Regions from separate parts of the Lysinibacillus sp. NPDC097279 genome, predicted to be linked through region 3. Evidence: predicted binding sites of a transcription regulator. Region 3 holds the regulator's gene; each other region holds the start of a gene.
The links. The regulator Rex, encoded in region 3, represses fermentation and respiration genes when NADH is low (regulators of the CRP and FNR family bind a similar motif). The targets are predictions, from matches to a motif close to TTGTGAAATATTTCACAA.

Region 1: ACIQ1H_RS20095 (cytochrome ubiquinol oxidase subunit I) is a predicted target of Rex. The motif match lies at 2,366-2,383, and genes of this name have one in related genera.
Region 2: qoxA (cytochrome aa3 quinol oxidase subunit II) is a predicted target of Rex. The motif match lies at 2,798-2,815, and genes of this name have one in related genera.

The regions. Positions count from the first base shown of each region.
Region 1 is NZ_JBIWDA010000007.1:27,355-32,441, reverse strand. It holds gene ACIQ1H_RS20100 (cytochrome d ubiquinol oxidase subunit II) at 1-771, opposite strand, end outside; gene ACIQ1H_RS20095 (cytochrome ubiquinol oxidase subunit I) at 768-2,114, opposite strand; gene ACIQ1H_RS20090 (diacylglycerol kinase) at 2,473-3,387, opposite strand; gene ACIQ1H_RS20085 (thioredoxin family protein) at 3,564-4,124, opposite strand; gene gatB (Asp-tRNA(Asn)/Glu-tRNA(Gln) amidotransferase subunit GatB) at 4,294-5,087, opposite strand, start outside.
Region 2 is NZ_JBIWDA010000001.1:302,506-307,592, forward strand. It holds gene qoxB (cytochrome aa3 quinol oxidase subunit I) at 1-1,648, opposite strand, end outside; gene qoxA (cytochrome aa3 quinol oxidase subunit II) at 1,676-2,614, opposite strand; gene ACIQ1H_RS01425 (DUF2785 domain-containing protein) at 3,386-4,228, opposite strand; gene ACIQ1H_RS01430 (hypothetical protein) at 4,496-4,960, opposite strand.
Region 3 is NZ_JBIWDA010000010.1:3,948-9,034, reverse strand. It holds gene ACIQ1H_RS21870 (CPBP family intramembrane glutamic endopeptidase) at 38-802, shown strand; gene tatC (twin-arginine translocase subunit TatC) at 840-1,661, opposite strand; gene ACIQ1H_RS21860 (twin-arginine translocase TatA/TatE family subunit) at 1,682-1,897, opposite strand; gene ACIQ1H_RS21855 (redox-sensing transcriptional repressor Rex) at 2,015-2,650, opposite strand; gene ACIQ1H_RS21850 (ABC transporter ATP-binding protein) at 3,087-5,030, shown strand.

The DNA of each region.
Region 1 (5,087 bases), on a different contig from region 3:
ATTTTTTCGCATCCATAGCAATATGACCGTGATAATAAATAATACTGCTGAAATGGCAAACATCCACCATAAGTTGACCATATGCTGATAGCTTTCTGGGTTAATGGATTTCATCTCATACATAATGCCCAGTGCACTAATCATTAATGGTGCAGCCCAAATTAATGCATATTTTCGCATTAAATTTGTTGCCTCTACATCGGTTGCTTTATGTGCATACCACGTTAAAAATACTGCGGATATATAAAGGACAGCTGCTATGCTTAGTACGACAATACTCCAAGCAAATGTACTCGTATATAGTGTCCAATAATTTAATACTGGTTGCCCTTCCACCATATCCACATAGCCACCACCTGCAATAGCAAATACTACAGAAAGTGATGCTGGAATCAGTAAACCAGTTAAGCCATATGTCAGTGAATACCCGATATGTCCACGTGCACCATACGATTCAAAGGCATAGTACGAGCCACGAATCGCCAGTAGCACTAATGAAATACTAACTGGCACAAGCAAAATCGTGCCATAATAAAATGCTGTTTGAGGGAAAAATCCTACAATCCCTACAAAGAAAAATACTAAAAAGACATTCGTTACTTCCCATACAGGCGATAAATATCGTTTAATAATATTCGTTATGATATGGTTTTTCCCAATAAGGAGACTGTACGCATTGAAAAAACCTGCACCAAAATCAATGGATGCGATCATCACATAACCAAAAAGGAAAATCCACAATACTGAAATCCCTAATACTTCTAATGTCATATGATGTCACCGCCCTTTTCTGTATTGCGATCTTCAATTTCTCGCTCAATCGGGTTCTTTTTAAACATTCGAATTAATACGACAGTACTACCAACTCCAAGTACGGCGTACACACCAGAGAATAACAGCATCATTAAATCGACGTGATCGCTCGTTGTAGCTCCCTCTGGTGTTCGCATAATACCGTATAATATCCATGGTTGACGTCCAACCTCTGCAAGCCACCAGCCTGCTTCAATGGCAATTATGGACAGTGGTGCACCCGCAACGATAACCCATCTAAACCATCTAGAATGAATAAACTGCCAACCTCTTGGTTTACCTACTACGTAAAGTAATGATACTAAAACCATGAACATGCCGATAAAGACCATGATGTTAAACAGATAGTGGATATAGAGTGGTGGTCGGTCTTCCTCCGCAAATTGATCTAAACCGATTACTTCTGCATTTGGATTATTACGTGCAAGTATACTTAATGCATATGGAACTTTTATAGCATACTTCACCTCTTCGCCATCCAATACACCTAGTAATATAAGCGATGCTTTATCTGTTGTTTCAAAATGCCATTCTGCTGCAGCTAATTTTTCTGGTTGGTATTCCGCTAAGTATTTACCTGAGAAATCTCCTATAATGGCTGCTGCAATGGACGAAACTAAGCCAATTTTCATTAGTAAAAATAATGATTTTTTATGATAAATATGATCTGAGCCTCTAAGCATACGATAACCTGCGATTGCTGCCAACACAAATGCGGATGTCATGTATGCGGTTACAAGCACGTGCGCGACTTTAGTGGGCATTGCTGGGTTAAACATTGCTAGAAATGGTTGAATATTAATAAGCTGACCGTCCACTATGTCAAAGCCTTGTGGTGCGTTCATAAAGGCGTTGACGATTGTTATAAAAACGGCAGACATCGATGCACCTACAGCAACAGGTATTAGAAGGAGCATATGTTTTTTCTGACTATCGAAACGATCCCAAGTATATAAGTAGATACCTAAGAAAATGGCTTCAAAGAAGAATGCAAAGGTTTCCATAAAGAGTGGTAATGCTATAGTTTGCCCTGCAAGTTGCATAAAATTCGGCCATAGTAACGATAATTGTAAACCGATTGCTGTACCTGTAACGACCCCTACAGCAACGGTAATGACGAAACCTCGTGCCCAACGTCGTGCCATTAATATATAATGCTCATCATTCTTTTTATAACCAGTCCATTGCGCAATCATAATCATTAACGGCACGCCGACACCAATCGTTGCATAAATGATGTGGAACGATAACGTAAGCTCTGTTAATGCACGACTCCAAAAGACTGCTGATTCATTAATCATCTTATTGCCCTCCTAACTACCGAATATTCTTCCAAGTATGGAAAGTAGCATGATAATCGCAACACCAAAGCTTAACCAGATAAGCTTTCTTTCCTGTGACTTATACACATTGCACCACTTCCTTTCCCTTATCCCTACCCATATTTTCTACTATTTCAACGCAAAAAACCTTTATAATGGACCGAAACTTCGGCCTAATATAAAGGTTTCAAATATTGTTCATTTAATATACGTATATTCGCCAAACATTTTTCTTAATTCGTTCACAATCCCAATTACCGAGGAGATTATTAACAAATAAGTGTAAAAACGCTAAAATTATTCACTCTTATCTTCCAATTGTTCCATATGATGAAATTTAAATACGATCTTCCTCACGAATGTCTTCAAGTGGTACAAAAAGTTCAATATGGCGTTTTAAGTTTTCAAATGTAGCAGGCGCATCTCCACCATACTCGCCATCTAGATTTAAATGCACTTCGTTTTCCGTCGTAACTTTTACAACACTTGCCTTTTTATAAATAACACGATCATCCTTTAAATGTTCCCCTCGTAACGCCATTGCCGCAAGTTGAATAAATTCTGGAAGACTCACTTTTTTCAATACTAATAAAGTGAAGTAGCCATCATTTATGCTTGCATCTGGTGCAAGCTTTTCAAAGCCTCCTACAGAATTCGTTAAGCCACATAAAAACATCATTGCATCTCCATCAAATACTTCACCATCATATTCAATACGCATATGTGATGCCTTAATGGAAGGGATCATTTCAACTGCTTTTAAATAATAAGCTAACTGCCCTAGCATCGTTTTCATTTTGCTTGGCACTTCGTATGTTAGCTCAGTAATACGTCCCCCAGCAGCGATATTGATGAAATAGCGTTCTCCATTTAACAATCCAACATCAACTGGTAAGGTATCGCCTTTAATAATAATATCAACGGCTTCATCAATATTTCGTGGAATATGGACAGCACGTGCAAAATCATTCGTTGTCCCCATTGGAATTAGGCCAATCTTCGGACGCTTTTCGAATTGGGCTACACCAGAAACAACCTCATTTAACGTACCATCTCCACCAACTGCTATGATAATATCAAATCCACGTTCTACTGCGTTTTTTGCTGCTTCTATAGCATCGCCTTCACAAGTTGTTGCGTGACAAGATGTCTCATAGCCTGCTACCTCTAGTTTCTCCAATACTTCTGGTAGATGCTTTTTAAACGCTTCTCGCCCAGATGTAGGATTATAAATGATTCTTGCTCGTTTCATAACATACCTTCCTGCTTCATAAGATTCTAATACTTTCAACGAATAAACCATTGAAATGTTGCACAGATGATTTCATGCGAAGTACTACGCCTTGCAACTCAAATTACACCATATGCTTTTAATACGCCAAAATAAACACGTATTGTACGTTACAGCTTTAATTAAGCAATGCCAGATTATTGCAATGCTACTGTGACATGTTTCTTGAAATCCTCGTATACATATGTCCAATTTTGTTTGTTCGTAATATTATCTTCGCGAATTTCACTGTAAAGTGCTTTTTGTGCGTCCTCAAACGTTGGATCTTCTTTGTCTGGTAATGTCGCTCTTTTCTTCACAACAATATCCTGTAATTCAGGCGCACGTGGTCCCCATTTTCCTATAACCTGACCTGCTTCATTTAATAAAATATACATTGGAATTGCACGGCCACCGTTTGTTAAATAACGGTCAATTAAATCTGTATCTGCATCACGTAATACTGTGCGCATATCTAATCCAGCTGCCTCTGCAACACGGCGAATAATCGGATTATTTAACATCGCATCACCGCACCAATCTTCAGTAATTGTTAAAATTTTCGGTTGCTTGTCCTTCAATAAAGCTACAAAACCATCATTCATTGGCACTTCAAAGCCATCATAAATTCGGAAGCTGTCTTCTTTAAGTGTTGTCATATTGTCCATATATTGTTGAATTGAAATGGCTTCTTCAAAATATTGTTGTTCAGTTTTCATATACTTATCCCCTTTTTTAGTGAAGTGATTGTTCTATTCTATATTTTGCTATGAATACTCTTTTTAGACAACTATTTAGTGTTATACGATTTGTTAGTATGTACAATCTTTGCATTTAAAAAGCCAAGAAAGTGAATTCACTCTCTTGACTCATTGTAAAAACAAAGAATTAGCGTTTCGCAATTTCTTGTTGTAATAATTTGTTAACCATTGGTGGGTTCGCTTGGCCTTTTGTAGCTTTCATAATTTGTCCAACTAAGAAGCCAATTGCACGATCCTTACCGTTTTTAAAGTCCTCGATTGATTGTGCATTGTTATCTAATACTTCTGTGACAATAGCTAATAATGCACCCTCATCAGAAATTTGTACTAATCCTTTTGCCTTCACGATGTCATTAGCTGAACCACCATTTTCGACTAACTCCGTAAATACTTTTTTACCGATTTTAGAAGAAATTGTACCGTCCGTAATTAATTTCACCATGCCTGCTAGGTTTTCTGGAGTTAATGCAGTATCTTTAAGATCTTTTTGTTCAGCATTTAAATAGGCAGAAACATCACCCATCAACCAGTTTGCAGAAAGTTTTGCATCCGCGCCTTCAGCTACCATTGCTTCAAAGAAATCAGAAATTTCTTTAGAAATAACAAGCACGCCAGCATCATATGAAGTTAATCCTAAATCTTCAACATAACGTTTTTTACGAGCATCTGGAAGTTCAGGAATTTCTGATTTTACGCGCTCTAACCACTCATCGTCGATTGACAGACGCACTAAATCTGGCTCTGGGAAGTAACGATAATCATCCGTTCCTTCTTTCACACGCATTAAAATAGTTTTACCTGTTTTTTCATCAAAGCGACGCGTTTCTTGATCAATCACGCCACCTGAAAGTAATACGTCCGCTTGGCGTAACTCTTCGTGCTCAATACCGCGACGTACGTAGTTAAATGAGTTAAGGTTTT
Region 2 (5,087 bases), on a different contig from region 3:
GTACTACTGCAAAGTTGTATTCAGGAACTGGAGAATGTGTAGCCCATTCTAATGAACGACCATCCCAAACATCTGCTTTCTCGTTACGAGGCATATGTTTCCAGCTGTAGTAAATGTTATAGCAAATTAACGCAAAGCCTACTGCAAGTCCAAGTGCACCGATGAACGATAGCATGTTTAATGGACCGTAACCAGTTGAAGCTGAGTAAGTGTACATACGACGTGCATAACCATCTAAACCTAAAATGAATAGAGGGAAGAATGTTACGTTAAAGCTGATAGCGATGAACCAGAAACCAGCTTTCCCTAATTTCTCATTTAAACGGAAACCGAACATTTTTGGCCACCAGAAATGGTAACCTGCAAGTACACCAAATACTGTACCTGGAATTAATACATAGTGGAAGTGGGCAACTAAGAACATCGTATTATGATATTGATAGTCGGCACTTGCCATTGCTAGCATTACACCTGTAACCCCACCAATTGTGAAGATCGGAATAAATGCAAGCGCATAAAGCATTGGGGTAGTGAATTGAATCTTACCGTGCCTCATTGTGAGCAACCAGTTAAACATCTTAACCCCAGTTGGAACAGCAATCGCCATTGTAGTAATAGAGAATACACTGTTTACCATAACGCCGTGACCCATTGTATAGAAGTGGTGGGCCCAAACTAAGAATGATAGTAATGAAATGACAACCATACTCATTACCATTGATTTGTAACCGTATAAGTTTTTACGTGCAAATGTTGCAATAACTTCTGAGAAAATACCGAACGCTGGTAGGATAACGATGTAAACCTCAGGATGTCCCCAAACCCAGAATAGGTTGGCCCAAAGCATGTCCATACCGCCGTCTGTCATTGCAAAGAATTTTGTACCGAATTGACGGTCTAACATCATTAAAGCAAGTGCGACAGTTAATACTGGGAACGCAAATACGATAATAACGTTTGTAATTAAAATTGACCAAGAGAACATTGGCATTTTCATTAATGTCATACCAGGAGCACGCATTTTAAAGATCGTTGTGATAAAGTTCACACCCGTCAATAACGTACCAATCCCTGATAATTGTAGTGCTAATGAATAGTAGTTGTTCCCAACAGTTGGACTGAATTCAGTACCTGATAATGGGAAGTAAGCTGTCCAACCTGCATCTGGTGAACCACCAATAATGAATGATAGGTTCAGCAAGCCACAACCTGCTGCGAATGCCCAGAAGCTGACTGCATTTAGACGTGGGAATGCAACGTCACGTGCACCGATTTGTAATGGAATAACAATGTTCATTAAACCGATAACAAATGGCATCGCCATAAATAAAATCATGATTAAACCATGTGTAGTGAAAATTTCGTTATAATGTTGTGCATCAAGAAGTCCGTTATCAGGAACGGCTGTTTGTGCACGCATTAAAAGTGCGTCGATACCACCGCGGAATAGCATTAATAGTGCTACGGCGATATACATAATACCGATCTTTTTATGATCGACTGTTGATAGCCAGTTTTTATAGAAGTAGCCCCATTTTTTAAAATAAGTAAGGCCTGCTACGACAACAACTGCACCAACTACGATACTGATAGCTGCCGCTAAAATCATCGGTTCTTGCAGTGGATGGAATAATTCTTCCATACTCATAGGATGCGCTCCTTTCAAATTTGAAAATTAGTGTGAATGTGTTGAATCGGCATCAGTTGAATGGTCCATATCTTCATGGTTCATGTCTTCATCAGACATATCCATGTCGCTATGATCCATACCCCCCATATCCATATCACCATGTGCCATTGGTGCTGGGCTGAAATCTAAGTGAGTAGATGAGTAGCTTGAACGACCTACATGTTCAGCTGCTAATAATTCTTTGAATTTCTCTTCAGTTAATGGTTTTTCGTTCGCTTTTACGTCCTTAACCCATTGATCGAAGTCTGCTTGAGTCATAGATTGAGCTTCAAATTCCATTTCCGCAAATCCACGACCGTTAAAGTTAGAGTTACGACCCATGAAAGAGCCAACTTCATCTGCTGCAAGGTGAATAGTTGTTAACATGTCACTCATTGCATATTTTTGACCAGCTAACTGTGGAATCCAGAAACTTGTGATTGGTCCGAATGAATACAATTTGAATTCAATAGGACGATCAGTTGGAATGTTTACATAGTTCACAGTTTCAATACCCTCTTCTGGATAGCTAAAATGCCATTTCCAGTTTGAAGATGCTGCATAAATAACAAGTGGTTCTTTATTGTCATAACCTTCTGGTGTTGTTTCTACCGTACTAGTTGTTTTAACAGTAACAATTGCTAGGAATGCTACGATAATAATAGGAATAACTGTCCACGTAATTTCAAGTACGTGACTACCTTCTTCATGAGGTGGCTCATAATCGGCAGATGCTTTAGATGCGCGGTATTTTGTTAGCATAAACGCAAAAAGCACATACACGACTAGTAAAATAACTGCCATTGTAATAATGGATAAAATAATTGTGTTTGATAATGTTTGAGCATTCGGTCCTTTTGGATTGAAAACTGTTAATGGTTCACAACCAGAAAGGATTGCGATAGCACCAAATGCTAAAAACATTAAGCTTAATTTTTTATTCATGTTTGACTCCTTTCTATAAAACGGCTATTCATAAATTTAATGTGTAGTAGTATTGATTCACATTTATAAATAGTGGGTATTGAGGTCACCTCTTTTATCTGTTGTACCAATCAAGTACAGTTGCATTTACAATGACAATGGCATGGTTCGATATGAAGCATAATGTCTAGTATTTGATTGGTCTGGTGCAAGCGTTCACATACATGATGATTAATGCACCATAAATTGGACAAAATTTCAATGTCGATGGTCGCATCATGTCTTTGTTTGCATATAGGATTATACGCCCGCTTCACTAAAAAAAAAAATAATTAATTATAAATATGATAATGAAATGGGGTTGAATATGAACATTTTTTGAACAAAAAAAGCTATTTCACTATTGGTATTTTTAGGTTTTGTTAATTTAACACTGTATAAACGTTGAAAATACTGAGTTTATCGTATTTAACTAAGTAAATGTTTTTTTTGTGAAAAATTCTATTTCACATTTTAGACGATGATTTGTAATAAAATCCTTGACCTACCTCTGTTTTCAATTCTTTTTAGTTGCGTTTTTTTAAAAAAAGGAGTATATAAAAAGACAGTTTTTCAAAGAATAAAGGATAAATTTTCTATGTAAGGAATGATTAGAGAGGGGATATTGGAACAATGATAAAATTATGTTAACATAATTAAGCGCTTTCAAAATTTAACAGAAATTAGTATACCAATATTGATGTTCGTCTAAACAAAAGAACATCCAATGTGAATTGGATGTTCTTTCATTAGTTAAGAACCGAGCTTCAGCCACTTTGCTACCTGAATATAAAGTGTATTTTGAAGTTTAGGTGCTAGATTATTCATTTTTAAAGCGAAGTACAATGTTTTCATCGTATTTAAAGTGCAAGTACGGCCGCTAAAAAAGCTTTCGTTATAGCCTTGTGTTACTAAATGTATTTCGAATTTATCAAAAGTTTGCTCCACCCATTCCGTTAAGGCTTCTTCAGAATAGTCCCTTGCTAATAATGCTTCAATAATATTGACAAAGCGTTCTTCCTCATCGTTAACATAGACAACATCTTTCCAAGTTGCTAATTTCAGTGCATGTAAGATGGAAGGTGCATGTTGCAAGTCAAATTTAGGATGTTTAATTGTCATGGCGGCTAAATCAGCCCCATGTGCAATGCTATGTGCCCAACCTTTGCCTTCAACATGTCCTCTTGTATCCTTCTCAAGTAATAAATAACGACCAATTTTTTTAAAGAAAGTGTCCAAGCTTGCATCATTTAAAATAAGGAGCTCGCTATCTTTTGCAAGAATGCTAGCAACAAGTAACGCTGAAAAGGAGCGAGTAAATACACTATCTCCCGTTTGTTCCCCAATGTTTGCATATAAGAAATCGTCACCTGTTGCCGTATCGAACAAATATTGGAGTTGCTGTGAACTTAGTAAGTTATCACTAAGCAGGTCGATAAATGTTCGATATATCAAATGGTCACGTAGCTGCTCATCAATAGAACCGATATGTGTTAACATTTCCTTCAATAGCCAATCACCTTCTTTTTCAAAAAAAGCTTGTTTTTCAGTAGGTGTCATTGAAGAAAATGTTTTTAATGCTTCTTTTATATCCATGTTAGTTGCCTCCAATAATAAATCTATTTTTTCATTATACCTTCTTTACTAAAGAAATTTGTCAGAAGTGAATTTTTTAATGGTTACTTTGTTAATTGCAATACCGAAATCAATAGAAAGCTGATATGATAAAAGCGCAACGAATGAGGGAATGGTTTTTGATTCACAATAAAAAGACATACTTAATTAAGTATGCCTGAGACAAAATAGTTTATTTGTTAGTCAATTTTATAAGCATGTATTACATAAAAAATTTTGTTTAGCTTCCTATAATATAACAGCGGACTTTATGCCAAGTGGCCATTCGATATAGGAGTTTTGATTCGTTTTTAATTCAACGAGAATACTCGCATTTTTGATGGCATCTAAAAGCCACTCACTATAATAAAGTGTAGGGTTAGGATGTTGTAAAATGCGTTCCATATCTTTTGTATCAATATGAAGAAGCTTATAGTTGCATTCAATGTGAACACTTTGGGGAATAATATAAAGTGACTCTTGATGATGCCCAATTGAGATGGATCCAGGTATAGTTCCATGAATACTCGAAATATGGGTTGTTGCTTCTTTCGAAAACATATTAATTTTTGTTCGCGTGAAAAATTCGAAGTCAATTGAATAATCTTGTAACGGACCATGTGCTGTTGTAATTGATATAACTTTAATTGATAGTGCCTCGAAAGCAGGGGAGATGCGACTATCGAATTCAATGATTGTATCCATTAATGGCATGTATTACACTCCTTGTGAACAACTTGTTTTCGTCTAGCTAACAATGACTATCTGATTGCGGAATATTTTGATAATAATGTAAATTATGTTAGGTATTATTAATTATAATTCAATTCATTACAAAATA
Region 3 (5,087 bases):
TTTCCATATTCCTCTACAATAGAAAGGTAGCTTATGAATGGAAAGGATTTTGACTGTGAATAATACTTTAAAAAACGTACAGCATAAAAAAACCGCTCTCTATGTTTTAATCGTTTACATTATCATGCAATTATCAGGCAAATGGTTACTTTTACCGTTTCATAAATTCGTGATGAGTACAACAGGTTTACCTCCTGAGCAAGCGGCCCCTATTACACAAGGCTGGTATATCGCTCTCAGCTTTGCCATTGCATTAGTTTTAAGTTTGATTTTAACTACTCGCGATAAAGCGTTTTGGAATATCTATCAAGGTAAAAAAGAGTCTATTCCCCTTACAATCTTATGGGGTGTCCTAGGTTTCTTCCTTGTGTTCTTTGGACAAATGATTGGTGCTGCTATTGAAATGGCTGTATTCGGGATCGAGGGTGGCTCAGAAAACACCGCTGATATAGTGGCGATAGCAAAAGGTGCTCCAATTGCCATTTTAGCGATTGTTGTTTTTGGCCCAATTTTAGAGGAATTCGTCTTCCGTCGTGTTATTTTCGGCTCGCTCGTCCAAACGACTAATTTCTGGGTGGCAGCCATTGTCAGTGCTATTTTCTTTGCGATAATTCATTTCGATTTCTCACATATTCTGTTGTATACCATATGTGGTCTAATCTTTGCTTTCTTATACCACAAAACAAAACGGATTTGGACATCGATTATTGCCCATGTCATGCTGAACGGCTTCGTAACACTCGTACAATTTAACGCAGAACCGCTGCAAAAGTTTTTAGAAGAACTGCAAAAAATGCAATAAAAAAAGAGCTAGATGTGAAAACATCTAGCTCTTTTTATTAGTCATTTAATTCTTCAATTTGTCGTCGCTGCTCAGCTAACAAACGCTCAACTTGCTCGCGTTCTGCTTCTTTACGCTCTTCCTCTAAAAGTAATGCCTCGGCTTGTAAAAACTTTCGATAGCCTCTGCGTGCTATGATAATACTAACCTCATAAATTACAAATAGCGGAATTGCTACGATAACGTTTGAAATAAAATCTGGAGGTGCAAGAAATACCGCAATAACGACTAACCCGAAATATGCATATTTTCTGAATTTCACCATCAGTTCAGGATTTAATATACCTAAACGCGCTAAAAATAACGTCACTACAGGTAACTGAAAAATGATTCCAAACGGCATGACTAAACGAAATAAAAATGAAAAATATTCGTTAATGCCAATTGTTTGCTGTATTTCTAATTCTGTAGATAAACCCATCATAAAGTGCATGACATATGGGAATAAAACATAATAAGAAAATGAAGCTCCTGCTAAAAATAGAAAAAACGAATATGGAATATATTTTAAAGTAGCCTTACGTTCTGTCTCATGTAAACCTGGTGTAATAAACAACCAAAGTTGATGAAGAAGCAATGGTGAACTTATCACAAATGCGATTGCAACCGTCACTTGTAAATATACGACAAGTGGATCGGTCACTTTAAATGCATTTAAAGTTAGTTGCTCCGCTTCTTTACTATATTGAATATGTTTAATAAGTGGTTCGGCTAGATAAAAGCCAACTATAAGTGCAATAACAAAGAAAACAGCGCAAATAAAGAGCCGTTTTCTTAGTTCTTCTAAATGCTCTACAACTGTTAATTCTCTTGGATTCATATTAAATTGACATCCTTAACTTACTTAACGTTATCATTTTCTTTATGTTCAATTATTTTCTTTTTTGTATCATCATCGTCATCAGCTAAACCTTTTGTTGCATTTTTAAATTCGCGAAGTGTAGAACCCATTGCTTTACCTAGCTCAGGTAATTTCTTTGGTCCGAATATTAAAATTGCAACCACACCGATAATAACTAGGCTAACTGGTGTGAAAGCACTTAAGTGCACAACCATTGCAGCCACCTCCTCTTATATATATATCATTTTAACTTAAATTTTTTCGTTTGGCGAATTTATTTCAATAGTTTAAACACCATCATTTGTAACAGTTTACAAATTTGTGAATGCCCTTTATTTATCACTATTTCGGATTAAGTAAATAAGCGCTTGTAATTCTACCGACAAATCTATCGTTAATAATTTCATAGTATCCGGTACGGTAATACGCTCTGGTGTAAAGTTTAAAATGCCTTTTGCATTCATTGCAGCTAAACGATCCGCCATCTTCTGAGCCGAGCGTGAAGATACAGTTAAAATAGCAAGGTCTGCTCCATATTCAGCGTACTTTTCTTCTAATAAATCGGGATGATACACAGGAATATTGCTTATCATTTTCCCTTCCTTTGGTGCCTTTGAGTCAAATGCAACTACAATATGCGTGTTATGATTTTTTTGGAAATTATACTTTAAAAATGCATTCCCTAAGTTCCCCACACCGATTAACGCTACTTTTGTTGTTTCATGCTGATCAAGTGTTTGGCTAAAAAACTTCAATAGATGCTGAACATCATAGCCATATCCCTTTTTGCCAAGCGCACCGAAATAAGAAAAATCACGACGAATCGTTGCAGAATCGATTTTCATCGCCTCGCTCAATTCCTTCGATGAAATACGTTCCATTCCTTCTTGCGCAAAGTTTTGGATAAATCGATAGTAAAGAGGAAGTCTTTTCGTTGTGGCTTGTGGAATTTTTACTTCTTGTTTCAAACTTTTTCCTCCTTATAAACACATCAAATTCACCTAAGCGTATTTGAATACTCATTTTGAAACATGCTTATATGAATCAGTTACATCTCTCAGCGTATTTGCGTCTCATAATTTTTTGTGAGCATGTTTAAAAGGCTCCCCATAAAATCTAGGGCATTCGCTGGCTGTTAACTTGATTCAGACGGGTTTCAACCCACACTGAGTTCAATGCATATTTAATATTCATCTTCCACTTCTATAAATGGATGACTTCTGCTAAAGCGCGTTAATATTATCACATCAACTGGAGGATTTCCCTTTAGTTAACTGCGCGTTTTACGCCACTAACTAAAGAGAAATCGTTTCAATCTTACATGACAGCTTAGAATAAGTAAAGCACTGGCATTGCAAGCAATTCCGTCATCCTTTACACTAAGAAAGAATTGAGGTGTCAAGAATGATTGTATTACAAGTCAATCAACTATATAAATCCTTTATTGCAGATGAAATTTTAAGTGGTGTCAAACTAGAAGTCCAACACCGTGATCGCGTAGCATTAGTCGGACGTAACGGAGCTGGTAAATCCACTTTACTAAAAATCATCGCTGGGCAATTGTCATATGATTCTGGCGATATTATTATTCCGAAGGGCGTACAAGTTGGCTATTTAGAACAACATGCGGGTCTAAATTCAACTTTATCAATTTGGGACGAAATGATGACAATTTTCGAACCGCTTCTTGGACAAGAAAAAACATTACGTTCGCTTGAACAGCAAATGGCTGATCCAGCGGTTTACGAAAAGCCAGAAATGTATGCAAAGGTCATGTCCGAATATGACCAATTACAGCATGATTTTAAAGATGCAGGCGGCTATCAATACGAATCTGATACGCGCTCTGTTCTTCATGGTATGCAATTTTACCCAGAGGATTATGAAAAAGCAATTAGCTCATTATCAGGTGGTCAACGAACTCGTTTAGCTCTTGCTAAGCTTCTATTAAGTAAGCCAGACTTATTAATTCTCGACGAGCCAACAAACCATTTAGATATTGAAACACTTTCTTGGTTAGAGACTTATTTAAAAGGCTATGAAGGTGCTATTTTAATCGTATCCCATGACCGTTACTTTTTAGACCAAGTTGTCTCTATCGTCTATGAAGTTTCTCGTCATCGCGTTACGAAATATACTGGAAACTACAGTGCTTATTTAGACGAAAAGGCGAAAACCTATGAGCGCGATGTCAAAATGTTTGAACGCCAGCAAGATGAGAAAGCAAAACTTGAGGATTTTATTCAAAAAAACATAGCCCGTGCCTCTACGACAAAAATGGCACAAAGCCGACGCAAAATGCTTGAACGTACAGAATGGATGGACTCTCCTGACGGTAACGAAAAATCAGCTAGCTTTGGCTTTACGATAGAGCGACAAAGTGGCAATGATGTGCTCTCCATTGACTCCTTAGCTGTCGGCTACGGTGACAAGCAAATATCTAGTGGTATCTCACTACGAACGTTTCGAGAAGATCGCATAGCACTAGTAGGGCCTAACGGTGTTGGTAAATCGACATTATTAAAAACGATTGTCAAAGACCTGTCCCCACTTGCTGGAGAAATACGTTATGGAACTAATGTGCAAATTGGCTATTACGATCAAGAACAGGCAAAGCTGTCGAGCAATAAAAGTGTTTTAAAAGAGCTATGGGATGAATGGCCCTTAATGAATGAAAAAGACATTCGCACTGTACTTGGCCGCTTTTTATTCAGTGGAGAAGATGTGGATAAAGCCGTCAATTCTTTATCTGGTGGTGAGAAGGCTCGCCTTGCATTAGCAAAGTTAATGATGCAAAAGGCGAATTTCTTAGTTCTCGATGAGCCTACCAACCACTTAGACTTAGATAGTAAAGAAGTGTTGGAAAATGCCTTAATTGATTACCCTGGAACACTTCTTTTCGTATCGCATGACCGTTATTTTATTAATCGAATAGCAACGAAAGTAGTGGAGCTTTCAGGCGAAGGTTCATTTGAGTATTTAGGTGATTACGATTATTACCTTGAAAAAAAACAGGAACTTTTTGAAATTGCTCAAATGAAGGCTGCTTCTCAACCGCAATTACAAGCAACTGCTCCTGAAAAGACCTCTACCTCTACAATAGATAAAGAGGCAAAAAAACGTGAGCGCCAAATTAGACGTTCGATAGAAGAATTAGAAATCAATATGCAAGAGGCTGCTACAGAAATCGCTCGTTTAGAAGAAGCTCTTTGTGACCCTGAAATTTTCACTGACCATGAGAAAATTTCACAACTTCAAGGTGAGTTAGCTACTATAAAAGACAAGCATGAAGTTATTGAAATGGAATGGCTCGAGCTAAATGAGGAACTAGAAAAGATTATTTTATAAAATCTCAAAAAGTCATATGCTATGTCATATGGCTTTTTTCTTTACTCGTCTTTATTT